Regions from separate parts of the uncultured Oscillibacter sp. genome, predicted to be linked through region 2. Evidence: riboswitches for the same ligand, from Rfam matches in the RefSeq annotation. Region 2 holds a riboswitch; the other holds the start of a gene.

Region 1 (7,401 bases), on a different contig from region 2:
CCATCCCAAGAATAGCGTTTGAAAGAAATCAAAATAATGTCGTCCGACACAACGAGAGTTCGTAGATTGTCGTTTATTTTGTCACCACGGAGGTAACGGATGCTGTTCATTGTTTCCATATGATTCTCATGGCAAAAATCTGGTACATCTTCTTCAATGGCCTTCTGGATGGCACGGACGATACGGCGAATTACTATCTTTTCGCTGGGAAAAACGGCGGCGTACTTATACTTGGTCAAGACCATACCCCTTATCATGCTTATTTGTCTGATATTTTTACACACTTACACAAATTTGTCAAGCATTGTTTTGGGATTTATTAAAATTTTCTATCATCGTATCTTCTTGGGACTTTCTTTCCTTTCATTGAGTATTGACTACTCAGTACACTCGGGGAGTTGTAATGGATGCTCTTTCCTACATAAGTGAAATCGCTGTGGTGCAATGGGTTTAGTACGTTTGGTATGAAAAAGTCGGCAAACTACTCCCTCGGTGTAGTCTGCCGATTTACCTTGTGGCGTTTTCCGAACTTGTTGTGATATCATATTTCGTCTGAGGAACCCATGTCTTTATAAAATCACATTCCACATAATAGTTGCGGCTTTTTTGCCCTGCCTGAACACAGCCCGTCCCCCGCCGAACGAAATCTTTCCTTTTGCTTTACCCGTTGTTAATAATATGTGCCACCAGTCTCAAATTCCGTTCAATGAGCACCTGCCGGGCCTCCGGGTCCCCCTGGGCATACTTTTCCAGCCACTCCCGCTCCTCGGCGGCGGTCAGGGGCTTGGGGAAGGACCCGCCGCCGGAGAGGCGCAGGGAAAACAGCAGCGTATTGGCGAACAGCAGCAGCGCGGCGGACAGCATAAGACCTCCTTACCGGAGCCCGAGGCCCCGGCTGCCGCTTTCCCGGCTGGCGGCGGACCGAATTTAGGAGCGGGATGCCCGCCCTCTCCTCTTAACCTATGAAAACCGGGGAAGTCCCTATGCGGCCTTTGCATTTGAAGCGCCGGTATGGTATAGTGTTTCCCGGAACCAGAGAACGAAGGGAGGCGGCGGCATGGGCTGGACGGTGTACATCCTCCGCTGCGGGGACGGGACGCTCTACACCGGCTGCACCAACGATCTGCCCCGGCGGCTGGCAGCCCACCGGAGCGGCAGGGGCGCTAAGTACACCCGGAGCCGCCTGCCGGTGGAGCCGGTTTACCGGGAGGAAGCGGTGGACAAATCCGCCGCCCTCCGGCGGGAGGCGGCCATCAAGCGCTTGGACCGCCGGAAAAAGCTGGCGCTGATTGGGGAAAAGGAGGGGCAGGATGGAGATTCGGCCGCTGCGGGAGACGGACAGCCGCCTGGAAGTCCGCCGGATTTATGAGGAGAGCTGGAGGTCCGCCTGCCGGGGCATTGTCCCCCAGGCGTACTTGGACGGCATCCCCGCCGGGCGCTGGGCGGAGGCCCTGGATCGGCCCGGATGGGATACCCTCGTCCTGACCGTGGTGGAGCGGCTGGCCGGGAGGTCCTGTACCTCCGCCATATCGAGTAATACGAAAGGGCCCCGGGAAACAGGCAGTCCCGGGGCGGCGAAAGGCTTTTAGAAAAATGGGCGGATTTTGCAAACATGCCGGGCAAATTCTTAATAAAGTATAAATTTGGTCCGCAGATTCTTGCAAATTCGGAAGGACTTTACTATACTGATGCTTACTATTTGACGGAGGAAGCAGGGAAAGCCCCGCGCTGAACGCGGAGAGGAGGAGCACCTTTATGAAAGTGCTGGTTTTGTCCGATTCCCATGGGAATATTTTTAATATGATCCAGGCCGTGGAGCGGGAGGCGCCCCGGATGGTTTTCCACCTGGGGGACTGCTGGCGGGACGGGGAACGGCTCCACGACCGCTTCCCGGAGCTGCCCTTCGAGCAGGTATATGGCAACTGCGACTATTTCCGGGGCTCCCGGGAGGCGGAGAAGCTGCTGTGCCTGGGGGACAAGCGAGTGCTGCTGTGCCACGGGCACACCTATGGCGTGAAGCAGTCCCTGCTGGCGGCAGGCCTGGCGGCGGAGGAGAAGGATTTGGATCTCTTTTTGTTCGGGCACACCCACAAGCCCCTGGTGGACATGCGGGGGAAGACGCTGTTTTTAAACCCCGGCAGCATTGGGGACTACGCCCGGCCTACCTACGGCGTCGTGACGCTGGAGAACGGGAAGCTGGACGCCCGGACGGCGCTGCTGCGGGGATAGAGCGGCGGTTTTGCCGCGATGCTCGAAACACGCTTTAAAATCGAAGGGAGTGGGAGCGGGTGAGGCGCTGCATTGCCTGAGCCGGAATCGTCCAAACTAACGTCAAATGAAAAAGGAGAAGATTCCATGACGATTCCGGCTTCCACGAAGCTGTACCCCAGGACAGGGGACAGCCAAACCATCTATCTGAAAAACGCCGTCCAGAATCCAAGAATTGAAATTGGCGATTTTACAATCTACAACGATTTTGCCCGCGATCCCAGGGACTTTCAAAAGAACAACGTGCTGTACCACTACCCCGTCAACGGCGACCGGCTGGTGATTGGGAAGTTCTGTTCCATCGCCTGCGGGGCGCGGTTTTTGATGAACAGCGCCAACCATGCCCTGGGTTCCCTGTCCACCTATGTGTTTCCCATCTTCTACGAGGAGTGGGGCCACGGGATGGAGGTGACGGAGGCCTGGGACCACCGGGGGAATATCGTAATCGGGAACGACGTGTGGATCGGCTATGAAGCGGTGATCCTCTCCGGCGTCACCATCGGGGACGGGGCCATCGTGGCGGCCCGGTCCGTGGTGACCAGGGATGTGCCGCCCTATACCATCGTGGGCGGCGTTCCCGCCAGGCCTATCCGGCGGCGGTTTGACCAGGAGACCATCGACGCGCTTTTGGAGCTGCGGTGGTGGGACTGGCCCCTGGAAAAGCTCTCGAAAAGCCTCCGGGCCATCCAGGCGGGAGACCTGGAAGCCCTGCGGCGCAGACGCTGAGCTTCTTGCAAATTGAAAAGAGCCGCGCCGTGATTTCACGGCGCGGCTCTTTATAGATACGGCGGCATTGATGTCGAGACTTTATAAAACCTCGTAGTCCACCGCCACCCGGTCCTCCCGGATGGACTTGCACAGGGCGGAGACCGCCTTGTGCCGGGGGTCGTTCTTATAGGCTTCCAGGTCCTCCAGGCTGTTAAACTCGCTGACCAGCACGGCGTCGTAATTCCTGGCCCCCACGTTTCGGGCGACCTCGCTTTGAAGAAGCTGGGGGACAACCCCTTGCAGGGCCCGGAGGCCGCCGAGGAACTGTTCCTGTTCCGCCTCGGTGCCGGGGCGGAATTTCCACATGACGATATGGCGAATCATGAAGGGCCCCCCCGCTTACCTGCCGTTTTTCCGGTTGTACGCCTCGATGCCCAGGCCCAGCAGCTCGATGGCCCGGGTTAGCTCCTTGGGCTGCGTGACGTAGGCGATGCGGACCTCGTTTTTCCCCTTGCCGGGGGTGGCGTAGAAGCCCTCGCCGGGGGCGTACATGACGGTTTCGCCCTGGTCCTCAAACTCCTGAAGGAGGAAGTACTGGAGCTTTTCCGCGTCGTCCACGGGGAGGGTGGCCATGACGTAGAACGCGCCCTCCGGGGAGCTGTGGGTGACGCCGGGGAGCTTGGAGAGGGCCGCAACCAAAGCGTCCTTCCTCCGGCCGTACTCGTCCCGGACGGAGGCCAGGTATTCCGGCGTCATGGTTTGGTAGAGGGCGGCGGCGCCGAGCTGGTCCAGCGTGGCGGCGCAGAGGCGGCCCTGGCAGATCTTCATGGCCAGCTCCATAAAGTGCCGGTTCCGGGAGATCAGCGCGCCCACCCGGGCGCCGCAGGAGGAAAAGCGCTTGGAGATGGAGTCGGTGACGATGATGTTCTCCGCCGCGTCCTCGAACTTCAGCAGGGAGCTGAGGGGTTCCCCGGAGTAGATGATCTCCCGGTAGACCTCGTCGCTGACCAGGAAGAGGCCGTGCTCCTTGCAGATGTCCACCAGGAGGCGCTGCTCCTCCCGGGTGAGCACCGCGCCGGTGGGGTTGCCGGGGTTGGTGATCATGACGGCCTTGGTGCGGGGGGTGATGAGGGGCTCGATTTTCTCCCGGCTGGCGAAGCGGTAGCCCTCTTCCGCCGTGGTGGGGATGGGCACGATTTTCCCGCCGGTGACGCCGATGAAGGTGTCGTAGTTGGGATAGAAGGGCTCGGGGATCAAAACCTCGTCCCCGTCGTCCAGGATGCAGGCGGCGGTGAGCTGAAGGGCCTCGCTGCCGCCGTAAGTAGCCAGAATATCCTCCGGAGCCAGGGAGACGCCGAAGCTCTGGTAATAATTCCGCACGGCCTCTAAGTACGTGTCCACGCCACCGGCGGGCGCGTAGGCCAGAACGGAATTTTGAAAGCCCCGCACGGCGTCAAAGAATGCCTGGGGGGTCTCCACGTCGGGCTGTCCGATGTTCAGATGGAGGACGCGCCGCCCGGCTGCCTCCGCCGCCACCACATAGGGGTGGAATTTCCGAATGGGAGAGAGGCTGCACGCCTCGCATTTGCTGGAAAACTTCATCCTTTTCGCCTCCTTGGGGCTTTGCGTTTTTTTGCTGCGCAGACTGCGCATTTCCTTATTGTAGCACCTCCTCGGCCCATGTCAAACGCTTTTCCAAAAATCGTCGTTTTGCCCGACAGAGCCGGGGAGGCCGGGGCGGAGGCTGGTCAAAGTGCGCAAAGGCGGGCGGCCCGTCCGGGGAGGGGGCGGGAGATCCCCGCCGAAAGATCCCGGTTTCAGGGACCTCCCGGCCAAAAGGGCGGAAAAATTTTCTGAAAAGTGGTTGACATTTCGGGACAGGCTACTATAATAGGGGCCAGCATGATAGAGGCGCGGACGTCAAGAGTACGCCTCCCCAGAGGTTCAGGAGCCGGGGAGGGGGAAAGGGGCTTCCGCCGAGGCTTCGCCCTCCCCCCTGAGGGAGCCGGAGCCGGGCCGCGGGGAGAACATCCCCCGGACTGTCACCTCTTCGGAGGTGGAGCGCTGTCGTGGATTCATCCGAAAGTGTGTACGGGTTGAAGTCATGACGAGCTGTCATGACTTTATTTTCATTTAGGAGAGAGTGCTATGAGAACCCTGAGAAGACGGTTTTTGCCTCTGCTGGCGGTTGTAATGCTGCTGTGCGCGGCCATGACCGTACCTGCCCTTGCCGCCGGGGAGGACCCAACGGAACTGGCGGGCACGAAGTACATTGAGTGTCCCGACTGCGGAACCTCCGGCGTCGTCCTTTCCGGCGAGGGGGAGGCCGTTTCCTGCGAAACCTGCGCGGACAGCGGCTATGTGGGCTATGTGGAGTCCCCCAGCCCCTTCTACAACACCTTCTGGTCCTTGATTCCCCCCATCATCGCCATCGCCCTGGCGCTGATTACCAAGGAGGTCTACTCCTCCCTGTTTTTAGGGATCCTGGTGGGCGGCCTGCTGTACTCCAGCTTCGCCTTTGAGGCCACCATCCTCCATGTGTTCAACGACGGCATCGTGGCCTCCGTCACCGATTCCTACAACATGGGCATCCTGATCTTCCTGATTATCCTGGGCTCCATGGTGTGCCTGATGAACAAGGCGGGCGGCTCCGCCGCCTTCGGCCGCTGGGCTAAGGACCATATTAAAAGCCGCGTCGGGGCCCAGCTGGCCTCCGTGCTTCTGGGCGTGCTGATTTTCATCGACGACTACTTCAACTGCCTCACCGTGGGCAGCGTCATGCGGCCCATTACGGACAAGCACAACATCTCCCGGGCAAAGCTTGCCTACATCATCGACGCCACCGCCGCCCCGATTTGCATTATCGCCCCCATCAGCTCCTGGGCCGCGGCTGTCGCCGGCTTTGCCGAGGACGGCCAGGGCTTTAACCTCTTCCTCCGGGCCATCCCCTATAACTACTACGCCCTGCTGACCATCGTCATGATGGTGGGCATGATCCTTATGAAGGCCGAGTTCGGCCCCATGGCGAAGTATGAGAAAAACGCCATCGAAAAGGGCGACCTCTTCTCCGGCTCCAACCCCTACGCCGGGGCGGAGGACGACGCGCCCGAGGACAAGGGCCGGGTGCTGGACCTGGTGCTCCCCGTGGTGGTCCTCATCATCTGCTGCGTCATCGGCATGATTTACTCCGGCGGCTTCTTTGACGGCGAGGGCTTTATCACCGCCTTCTCCAACTCCGACGCCTCCGTGGGCTTGATGCTGGGCTCTGCCTTTGCCCTGGTGTTCACCCTGGTTTATTACCTCATCCGCCGCTCCATGAGCTTCAAGGAAATGATGGGCTGCATCCCCGAGGGCTTCAAGGCCATGGTCCCCGCCATCATGATCCTCACCTTCGCCTGGAGCCTGAAGAACATGACGGACTCCCTGGGCGCGAAATTCTTCGTCCGGGACTTCGTCCGGACCTCCGCCGGCGGCCTCCAGATGATCCTGCCTCTGATCGTGTTCGCCATCGGCTGCCTGCTGGCCTTCGCCACCGGCACCTCCTGGGGCACCTTCGGCATCCTGATTCCCATCGTGCAGAACGTCTTCTCCATGGACAACCCCATGGCCATCGTCTGCATCTCCGCCTGCATGGCGGGCGCGGTCTGCGGTGACCACTGCTCCCCCATCTCCGACACCACCATCATGGCCTCCGCGGGCGCCCAGTGCGACCACGTAAACCATGTGTCCACACAATTGCCTTACGCCATCACCTGCGCGGTGGTGTCCGGCGTCACCTACCTCATCGCGGGCATCCTGGTGAGCATGGGGGCCCCGGGCCTGCTGGGCCTGCCCATCGGCATCGTGCTGATGATCGGCGCGCTGTTTGTGATCCGCTCCAAAAATCCCGGCGCAAACTAAGCCGGCCCCCGGAAGGAACTCCACCTTCCTTCTGCCCGCGCCCGGTCCTCGACCGGGCGCGGGCCTTTTTGGGGTTGACTTTCTTTTATGACTGTATTATTATAGCAATACACCAACTCAATAATACAAAATGAAAGGAAGCACGCGCATGGAGAGTATACGAACAAGGGGCCTCAGCTCCACAGGGCTGAAATGGATTGCCCTGATTTTGATGGTCCTAGACCACATTCACTATTTCTTCGCTTACACAGGACGGGTGCCGGAGTGGTTCAGCATGGCGGGGCGGCTGGCCGCGCCGCTGTTCCTGTTCTGCCTGGTGGAGGGATTTTCCCATACGCATGACCGAAGGCGGTACTTCATGAAAGTATACGCAATCCACCTTCTGATGTCCGGCCTGCTGCTTTTGATGCTATGCGGCCTTCTTCCGATCCGGCCCGACGGATTCTATCCCATGAACGGCATGATGACCTCCTTTGCTATTTTAATGGTGGTTTTTCAGGGGATCGACTGGCTGGGGGAAAAGCG
Region 2 (7,401 bases):
CCGCAGGTAAGAATTTCCACTCCCTGGGCCTCCAGGCTTTTCAGGTCCTCCAGAGAGCTGGAGCCCTTACAGGTGAGACGGGCTCCGCCGTTGTAGAAGAGCATGGTCTTCGGCAGCGCGGGAAGCTGGCCCACGGCGAAGAGGAAGCCCTTCATCAGCACCGCGCCCAGCTCGTCGCTGCCATGGCCCATGACGGCGCTGTCCACCGCCACCACCAGATCCCCCCTCTGGTCCGGGGCGCAGGACAGGGGCGGCTCCTCCAGGGGGGCCTCTCCGGCGGGGGCCGTCACCTCCATGGAGACTACAAATTCCTTCGCGCCCAGCTTCTCGGATTTGGCTTCCAGCTTGTGCCCGGCGGCCATCCGGGTCAGGTTCTGCACGGCGATTTCATTGTCCACATGGACCTCCAAAATCCCGGGCTCGGTCATCCCCCGCAGGGCCCGGGTGGCTTTTACCACTGGAATGGGGCACTGCTCGCCCACGGCGTTCACAACGATTTTTCCCATAGAGATACCTCCGTATGATGGTTGTCCCCTCCATTGTACCGCCGGAGGCGGCGGAAGGCAAGGGCTGTTTTTTAGAAAGAATATCGCGGGATTTGGGGAAACTTCTTGACAGGGCGGGAAGGGGACGGATACAATAGAAAAATCAGATTTTAAAAGATGCGAGGTCGTTTTATGAAAACACCCTTTGTCACAAAGGACCGGCTGGAGTCCATTGCCGCCCAATATCCCACGCCCTTCCACATCTACGACGAGAAGGGCATCCGGGAGAACGCCCGGCGGCTAAAGGCCGCTTTCGCCTGGAATCCCGGCTTCCGGGAGTACTTCGCCGTGAAGGCCACGCCGACCCCCGCCATTTTAAAAATCCTTCATGAGGAGGGCTGCGGCTGCGACTGCTCGTCCCTGGCGGAGCTGGCCCTGGCGGAGCGCTGCGGCGTCACCGGGGAGGCGGGGATTATGTTTTCCTCCAACAACACCACGGAAGAGGAGTTCCAAGCCGCCTGCCGCCTGGGGGGCGTTGTCAACCTGGACGACATCACCCTCATCGACACCCTGACGAAGGCTGTGGGGAAGGTGCCGGAGAAGATTTGCTGCCGCTATAACCCCGGCGGGGTCTTCACCCTGGGGGAGAGCCGGGACGGCGTGCAGGTGATGGACACCCCCGGCGACGCGAAGTACGGCATGACCCGGCCCCAGCTGGCGGAGGCGTTCCGGCGGCTGAGGGAGCTGGGGGCCAAGGAGTTCGGCATTCACGCCTTCCTGGCCTCCAACACACTGTCCAACGACTATTACCCCGCCCTGGCCCGCATCCTCTTCCAATTGGCGGCGGAGCTCCAGGCGGAGACGGGGTGCCGGGTCACCTTCATCAACCTCTCCGGCGGCGTGGGGGTGCCCTACCGCCCGGAGGAGCCGGAAAACGACATTGCCGTTATTGGAGAGGGCGTGCGCAAGGCTTACGAGGAGATTCTGGTCCCCGCCGGGATGGACGGCGTGGCCCTGTATACGGAGCTGGGCCGCTACATGCTGGCCCCTTACGGGCACCTGGTCACCCGGGCCATTCATGAAAAGCACATTTACAAGGAGTATATCGGGGTGGACGCCTGTGCCTGCAACCTGATGCGCCCGGCCATGTACGGGGCCTACCACCATATCACGGTGATGGGGAAGGAGAACGCCCCCTGCGACCACAAATACGACGTGGCGGGAAGCCTCTGCGAGAACAACGACAAGTTTGCCGTGGACCGGATGCTGCCCAAGGTGGACCGGGGAGATCTGCTGGTGATCCACGACGCGGGGGCCCACGGGTTTTCCATGGGCTACAACTACAACGGCAAGCTCCGCTCGGCGGAGCTGCTCCTCCGGGAGGACGGCGGCGTGGACCTCATCCGCCGGGCGGAGACGCTGGAGGACTATTTCGCGACCTTGATTTGGTGAGAAAAACCGCCTGGGAAGCAGCTTCCCAGGCGGTTTCTTTGGCTTTAGAGTTTTCGGAGCGCGTCCACCAGGGCCGTCTTGCCCTCGGTTTTCTCGTCCTTCATCTTGATAACCCGGGCGGGGCTTCCCGCCACCACGGCGTTTTCCGGCACGTCCTCAATGACCACGGCCCCGGCGGCCACCACGGCGTTTTTGCCGATGCGGACCCCCTCAATAACCACGGCGTTCGCCCCTACCAGCACGCCGTCCTCCACGACGACGGGGGTGGCGGAAGCGGGCTCCACCACGCCGGCCAGCACGGCCCCCGCGCCGATGTGGCAGCGGGCCCCCACCGTGGCCCGTCCGCCCAGCACGGCCCCCATGTCGATCATGGTGCCCGGGCCCACCACCGCGCCGATGTTGATAACGGCCCCCATCATAATGACGGCCCCTTCGCCGATTTCCACCTTCTCCCGGATGACGGCGCCGGGCTCGATACGGGCTTTTACCCCCTTCAAATCCAGCAGGGGCACGCCGGAGTTCCGGCGGTCGTTCTCAATGACAAGGTCGGCGATCTTCTCCCGGCTGGCCTCCAGAATGGGGCCCAGCTCCGCCCAGTCGCCGAAGACGGTGAAGCTGTTTTGACCGCCGAAGACCTTGGCAGATCCAAAGTCCACGGGAGCGGTGGTGTTCACATAGAGCTTGACCGGGGTCTTCTTTTCCGAGTTCGCGATATAGTCGATGATCTCCTGTGCGTTCATAAAGAATCCTCCATAAAGATGCGGCTGCGCTGCCGTCGCAGGGGCTGGGTTAACCACTGCATGACGCAGCAAGATAACGTTTTTTTACGTTTCTTTCAAGAAAAGTAACTCACTCTCCAAACAGGATTTTTTGCAGGTCGTATACCCCGTTGGGCTTCCCCGGCAGCAGCCGGGCCATGTGCAGCGCGCCGTTGACGAAGATTTGACGGCTGGCGGCCCGGTGGGTGAACTCCAGCTCCTCGTCGGGGCCGAAGAAGTGGACGGTATGGGTCCCCGCCACGGTGCCGCCCCGGAGGGCGTGGACGCCGATTTCCTCCTTCCGCCGCTGGCCGGTGTTTCCCTCCCGGCCATAGACCGGGGTCAGGGCGCGGGCGGGGTCGATGGCCTCCAGCAGCAGCTTGGCGGTGCCGCTGGGAGCGTCGGCCTTCTGGTTGTGGTGGGTTTCCGTCAGCTCGATGTCAAAGTCCGGCCTCAACACCCCGGAGACTGCCGCCAGGGCCCGGTAGAGGACGGCCACGCCCAGGGAGTAGTTGGCGGACCAGAGCACCGGGGCAAACGCGCCCAGGCTCTCCAGCAGGGCGTGGTCCGTCTGGGAGAGGCCGGTGGTGCCGGAGAGCAGGGGCGTGCCGGTCCGGCGGACATAGGACGCCACCTCCGGCAGGGAGCCGGGCCGGGAGAAGTCGATGACCACGTCGGCCGCTTTTCCGAGCTTGCCCAGCTGGTCGATGTCGTTGATGTCAAAGGCGGCCTGAATCTCGTCTCCGGCGGCCTGGGCCGTCTCCCGGATGAGGGAGCCCATTTTCCCCCGGCCGATCAAAATATAGTTCACAGCAGACCCGCCTCCTCCAGCATGGCCCGGAGGGCCGCCTGATGCTCGCCGCTCATCTCGCACAAGGGAAGGCGCATGGGCCCCGCGTTCAGGCCCATCATGTTCATGGCGGACTTGACGGGGATGGGGTTGACCTCCATGAAGAGGCCGTTCATCAGCTTCAGGTATTTCAGGTGGTTTTCCAGGGCCCGGGCCTGGTTTCCCCCGGCGTAGTCCGCCACAATCTGGCGGCACATGCCGGGCATCACGTTGGCGAAGACGGAGATGACGCCGCTTCCGCCGATGCTCATCAGGGGCAGGGTGATGTCGTCGTTGCCGGAGTAGAGGGCAAAGTCCGGCCCCACGCAGTGGGCGATTTTCATGGCGTAGGACATATCCCCGCTGGCCTCCTTGATGCCGCAGATCTGGGGGTGCCTGCTGAGCGTTTCCACCACGGAGACGGGGATGGAGCAGCCTGTGCGGCCGGGCACGTTGTACAGAAGGCAGGGAATCTTTACCTTATCCGCCGTCTCGGCGAAGTGGCGGACCATGCCTTCGGGGTTGGCCTTGTTGTAGTAGGGGGCGATGAGCAGCAGGGCGTCGGCCCCCATGTCCTGGTACTCCACGCTCTTTTCGATTTGAGTGGCGGTGCAGTTGGAGCCGCTGCCCACGATGACGGGTACCCGGCCGTTTACCACCTTGACGGTGTGGGCCACCACGGAGGCGTCCTCCTCATGGCTCATGGTGGGGTACTCGCCGGTGGTGCCCAGGGTGAGGATGCCGTCGGTCCCGGCGGCGATCTGCCGCTCCAAAAGGCCGGTGAGCACGTCGAAGTTGACGCTTCCGTCCTGGCGGAAGGGGGTAATCATGGCGACGATGGAGCCGGTGGGGTTGTTGAATTTCATTTGAATGCCCTCCAGTTTTGTATAGAGTCGGGGATGGGAAATCGTATAAAAAAGCCGGTAGAGGCCGCGCTCCTACCGACAGGCTCCACGCCGAAAACGGCGGTTCTGTAAGCGGATAGCGCCCCCGCGGCTTTGAGCCGCGGACAGTCCCGGAGGTTTTTCCCCCGGGCCCATCCTCCGCCCACGCCTGGGCGGAAGATTCGGCGGAGCTGCCTCCCTCGCGTTCCCAGCCTGCCGGCTCCCGCGACCTCATCGTCTCCGCGCCTCTATCTCATTTTTGGCTATCATATCATCTTCCAAACCCGGTTGCAAGGGGGAAGGCGCAAAAAGTCCTTGTGGAAACCGACGAAAACGCCGCCGCCCCTTGCCGGGAAGCGCCGGAACGTGCTATATTGTGGTTTGCTGAATAAAACGCAAGGAGGCCCCGCTATGCAGCCTGTAGTTGAATACCGCCGCGCCCTGCACCGCATCCCCGAGCTGGACGACCGTCTGCCGGAGACCTGCGCCTACGTTCATTCTGCCCTGGCCAGCTTTGAGATGGAGGCGTTTTCTCCCATTCCCTCCAGCGTCTGCGCCTATCTGGACGCCGGGAAGGCCGAAACCGTGGCCTTCCGGGCGGACATGGACGCCCTGCCCGTTGAGGAGGCCACCGGCCTGGATTTCTCCTCTGAAAACTCCGGGGCCATGCACGCCTGCGGCCATGATGGGAACACCGCCATGGCCCTGGCCCTGGCGGAGTACGCCGCCGCCCGCCGGGCGGAGCTGCCCCGGAACGTCCTCTTTCTCTTCCAGCCCTCCGAGGAGACCACCGGTGGGGCGGAAAAGCTCTGTGATACCGGAATCCTGGAACGGTACCGTGCCGCCCGGGTCTTCGCCATGCACCTGTGGCCCAAGCTGGAGCAGGGACGGGTTTACTGCCGCCCCGGCCCCATCATGGCCCGGTCCAACGAGGTGACGGTGCGCCTCACCGGGAAGAGCGTCCACATCGGCAAGGCGGCGGAGGGCGTCGACGCCCTGGCGGCGGGGGCGGAGTACCTCCTGCGGGCCTATGAGATGGCAAAGGCCCTGCCGGGGGAGGAGCCGGTGGTGCTGCGCTTTGGAAAGATGGTCTCCGGCACGGTCCGCAACGCCGTCAGCGGCAGGACGGTGCTGGAGGGGAGCCTGCGCACCTTCCGGGACGAGGCCCAGGCCCTCTGCCGCCAAAGGCTGGAGGAGATCGGCCGGGAGGTCGCGGCGGAAACCGGCTGCGGCGTAGAGGTTCATCTAAGCCAGGGCTACCCCGCCGTCTGGAACCACGAGGGGCTTTACGAGATGGTCCGCGCCGGGCTGGGGGAGCACGCCCCCTTGCCGCTGGCGGCCCCCACGCTGACGGCGGAGGACTTCTCCTTCTACCAGCGGCGGGTTCCGGGCCTGTTCTTCCTGCTGGGCGTGGGGGATACGCCGGAGCTCCACTCCCCCGAGTTCTGCTTCGACGATGAGACGGTCCTGCCCCAGGGCGTGGAGTTCCTGAAGCGGCTGCTCCTGCTGGAATGACGCAGGGGCCACTTGCAAATGGGAAAAAACGGGGTATAATAGAAAGGGAAACCATATTTTAGGAGGAACGCTCCTTATGCGAAGACCAAATGCCGTGCAGACCCTCGCCCTGGGCTTCGCCCTCCTGATTTTGACGGGGGCGTGCCTGCTGTCCCTGCCCATCGCCTCCCGAAGCGGGGAGGGCATTCCCTGGACCAGCGCCGTGTTTACCGCCGCGTCGGCCTCCTGCGTCACGGGACTGACGGTGTACGACACCGCCACTCAGTTCAGCGCCTTCGGCCAGGCGGTCCTGCTGCTGCTCATCCAAATCGGGGGCCTGGGCTTTGTGACGGCCTCCCTCCCGGCGGCGCTGCTGGCCCGGCGGCGGGTGGGACTGCGGCAGCGGGCCCTGCTCCAGGACAGCGTGGGGGCCTTGCAGTTGGGGGGCGTTGTCCGCCTGGCCCGGCGGGCCCTGCTGGTGACGGTTATGTGCGAGGGCCTGGGAGCCCTATTGCTGGCCCTCTGGTTCTGCCCCCGGTACGGCTTGGGAAAGGGGCTGTGGATGGCGGTGTTTCACGCCGTCTCCGCCTTTTGCAACGCGGGCTTTGACCTTCTGGGCACCGGCGCGTCCATCACCACGGAGGCGGGAGAGCCCCTTTTAAACCTCGTGCTGATGGCTTTGATCATCTGCGGGGGCCTGGGCTTTTTGGTGTGGGACGACATCCTGACCCACGGGCGGCGTTTCCGCTGCTGGCGGCTTCACTCCAAAATCGCCTTTACGGTGACGCTGCTCCTCTTTGCCGGGGGCGGGATTGCCTTTTGGTTTTTGGAGGCGGACCACGCCTTCGCCGGGGCGGACGGCCCCACCCGGGCGCTGATGGCGGCGTTCCAGTCGGTGACGGCCCGGACGGCGGGCTTCGCCTCGGTGGACCAGTCCTCCCTGAGCCAGGGGGGCGTGCTTTTGATGCTGGCTTTGATGTTTGTGGGCGCGGCCTCCGGCTCTACGGGAGGTGGCGTAAAGGTGAACACCTTCGCGGTGCTGGCCCTGGGGGTCCGGGCCCGGATCTGGCGGCAGGGCGACGTGAACGTCTTCCGCCGCCGCCTGGACGAGGGGGACATCCACAAGGCCTACTCCACCGCCGGCATCTACCTTTTCGGGGCCCTGTGCGGCTGCATGGTGCTGTGCGTCCAGGGCGCGGGCCTGGTGGACGCGCTGTACGAGACTTTTTCCGCCATGAGCACCGTGGGCCTCAGCCGGAACCTGACGGGCTCGCTGCCGCTTCTTTCCAAGTGGACGGTGATTTTGATGATGTTCGCCGGACGGGTGGGCAGCATGTCCGTTGCCATGGCGGTGACAAAGGGGCGGGACGCCGGGAACGGCCTGCGCTATGTGCCGGAGAAGATTTTGATTGGTTGAGAGGGAGGACGGAGCATGAAATCCTTTTTGGTCATCGGCCTGGGCCGCTTCGGGCGGCACCTGACCCGGTATCTGCTGGAGC

Evidence for each region. A riboswitch is a leader RNA that binds a small molecule or an ion and turns the genes downstream of it on or off. The one in region 2 is predicted to bind lysine.
Region 1: it holds a riboswitch for lysine, as region 2 does, so the genes downstream of both, Q1M04_RS11960 (Na+/H+ antiporter NhaC family protein) here and dapA (4-hydroxy-tetrahydrodipicolinate synthase) in region 2, are expected to answer to the same signal.

The regions. Positions count from the first base shown of each region.
Region 1 covers NZ_CATMPS010000027.1:5,035-12,435, forward strand. The annotation lists gene Q1M04_RS11920 (DUF5986 family protein) at 1-239, opposite strand, end outside; gene Q1M04_RS11925 (sporulation sigma factor SigK) at 661-864, opposite strand; gene Q1M04_RS11930 (GIY-YIG nuclease family protein) at 1,058-1,369, shown strand; gene Q1M04_RS11935 (hypothetical protein) at 1,311-1,589, shown strand; gene Q1M04_RS11940 (metallophosphoesterase family protein) at 1,756-2,229, shown strand; gene Q1M04_RS11945 (CatB-related O-acetyltransferase) at 2,356-2,994, shown strand; gene Q1M04_RS11950 (Dabb family protein) at 3,076-3,360, opposite strand; gene Q1M04_RS11955 (pyridoxal phosphate-dependent aminotransferase) at 3,376-4,578, opposite strand; lysine riboswitch at 4,875-5,051, shown strand; gene Q1M04_RS11960 (Na+/H+ antiporter NhaC family protein) at 5,125-6,876, shown strand; gene Q1M04_RS11965 (TraX family protein) at 7,025-7,401, shown strand, end outside.
Region 2 covers NZ_CATMPS010000017.1:20,498-27,898, reverse strand. The annotation lists gene yedF (sulfurtransferase-like selenium metabolism protein YedF) at 1-506, opposite strand, end outside; gene Q1M04_RS09675 (diaminopimelate decarboxylase) at 678-1,937, shown strand; gene dapD (2,3,4,5-tetrahydropyridine-2,6-dicarboxylate N-acetyltransferase) at 1,982-2,677, opposite strand; gene dapB (4-hydroxy-tetrahydrodipicolinate reductase) at 2,787-3,506, opposite strand; gene dapA (4-hydroxy-tetrahydrodipicolinate synthase) at 3,503-4,390, opposite strand; lysine riboswitch at 4,499-4,667, opposite strand; gene Q1M04_RS09655 (M20 family metallopeptidase) at 4,820-5,923, shown strand; gene Q1M04_RS09650 (TrkH family potassium uptake protein) at 6,000-7,319, shown strand; gene Q1M04_RS09645 (TrkA family potassium uptake protein) at 7,335-7,401, shown strand, end outside.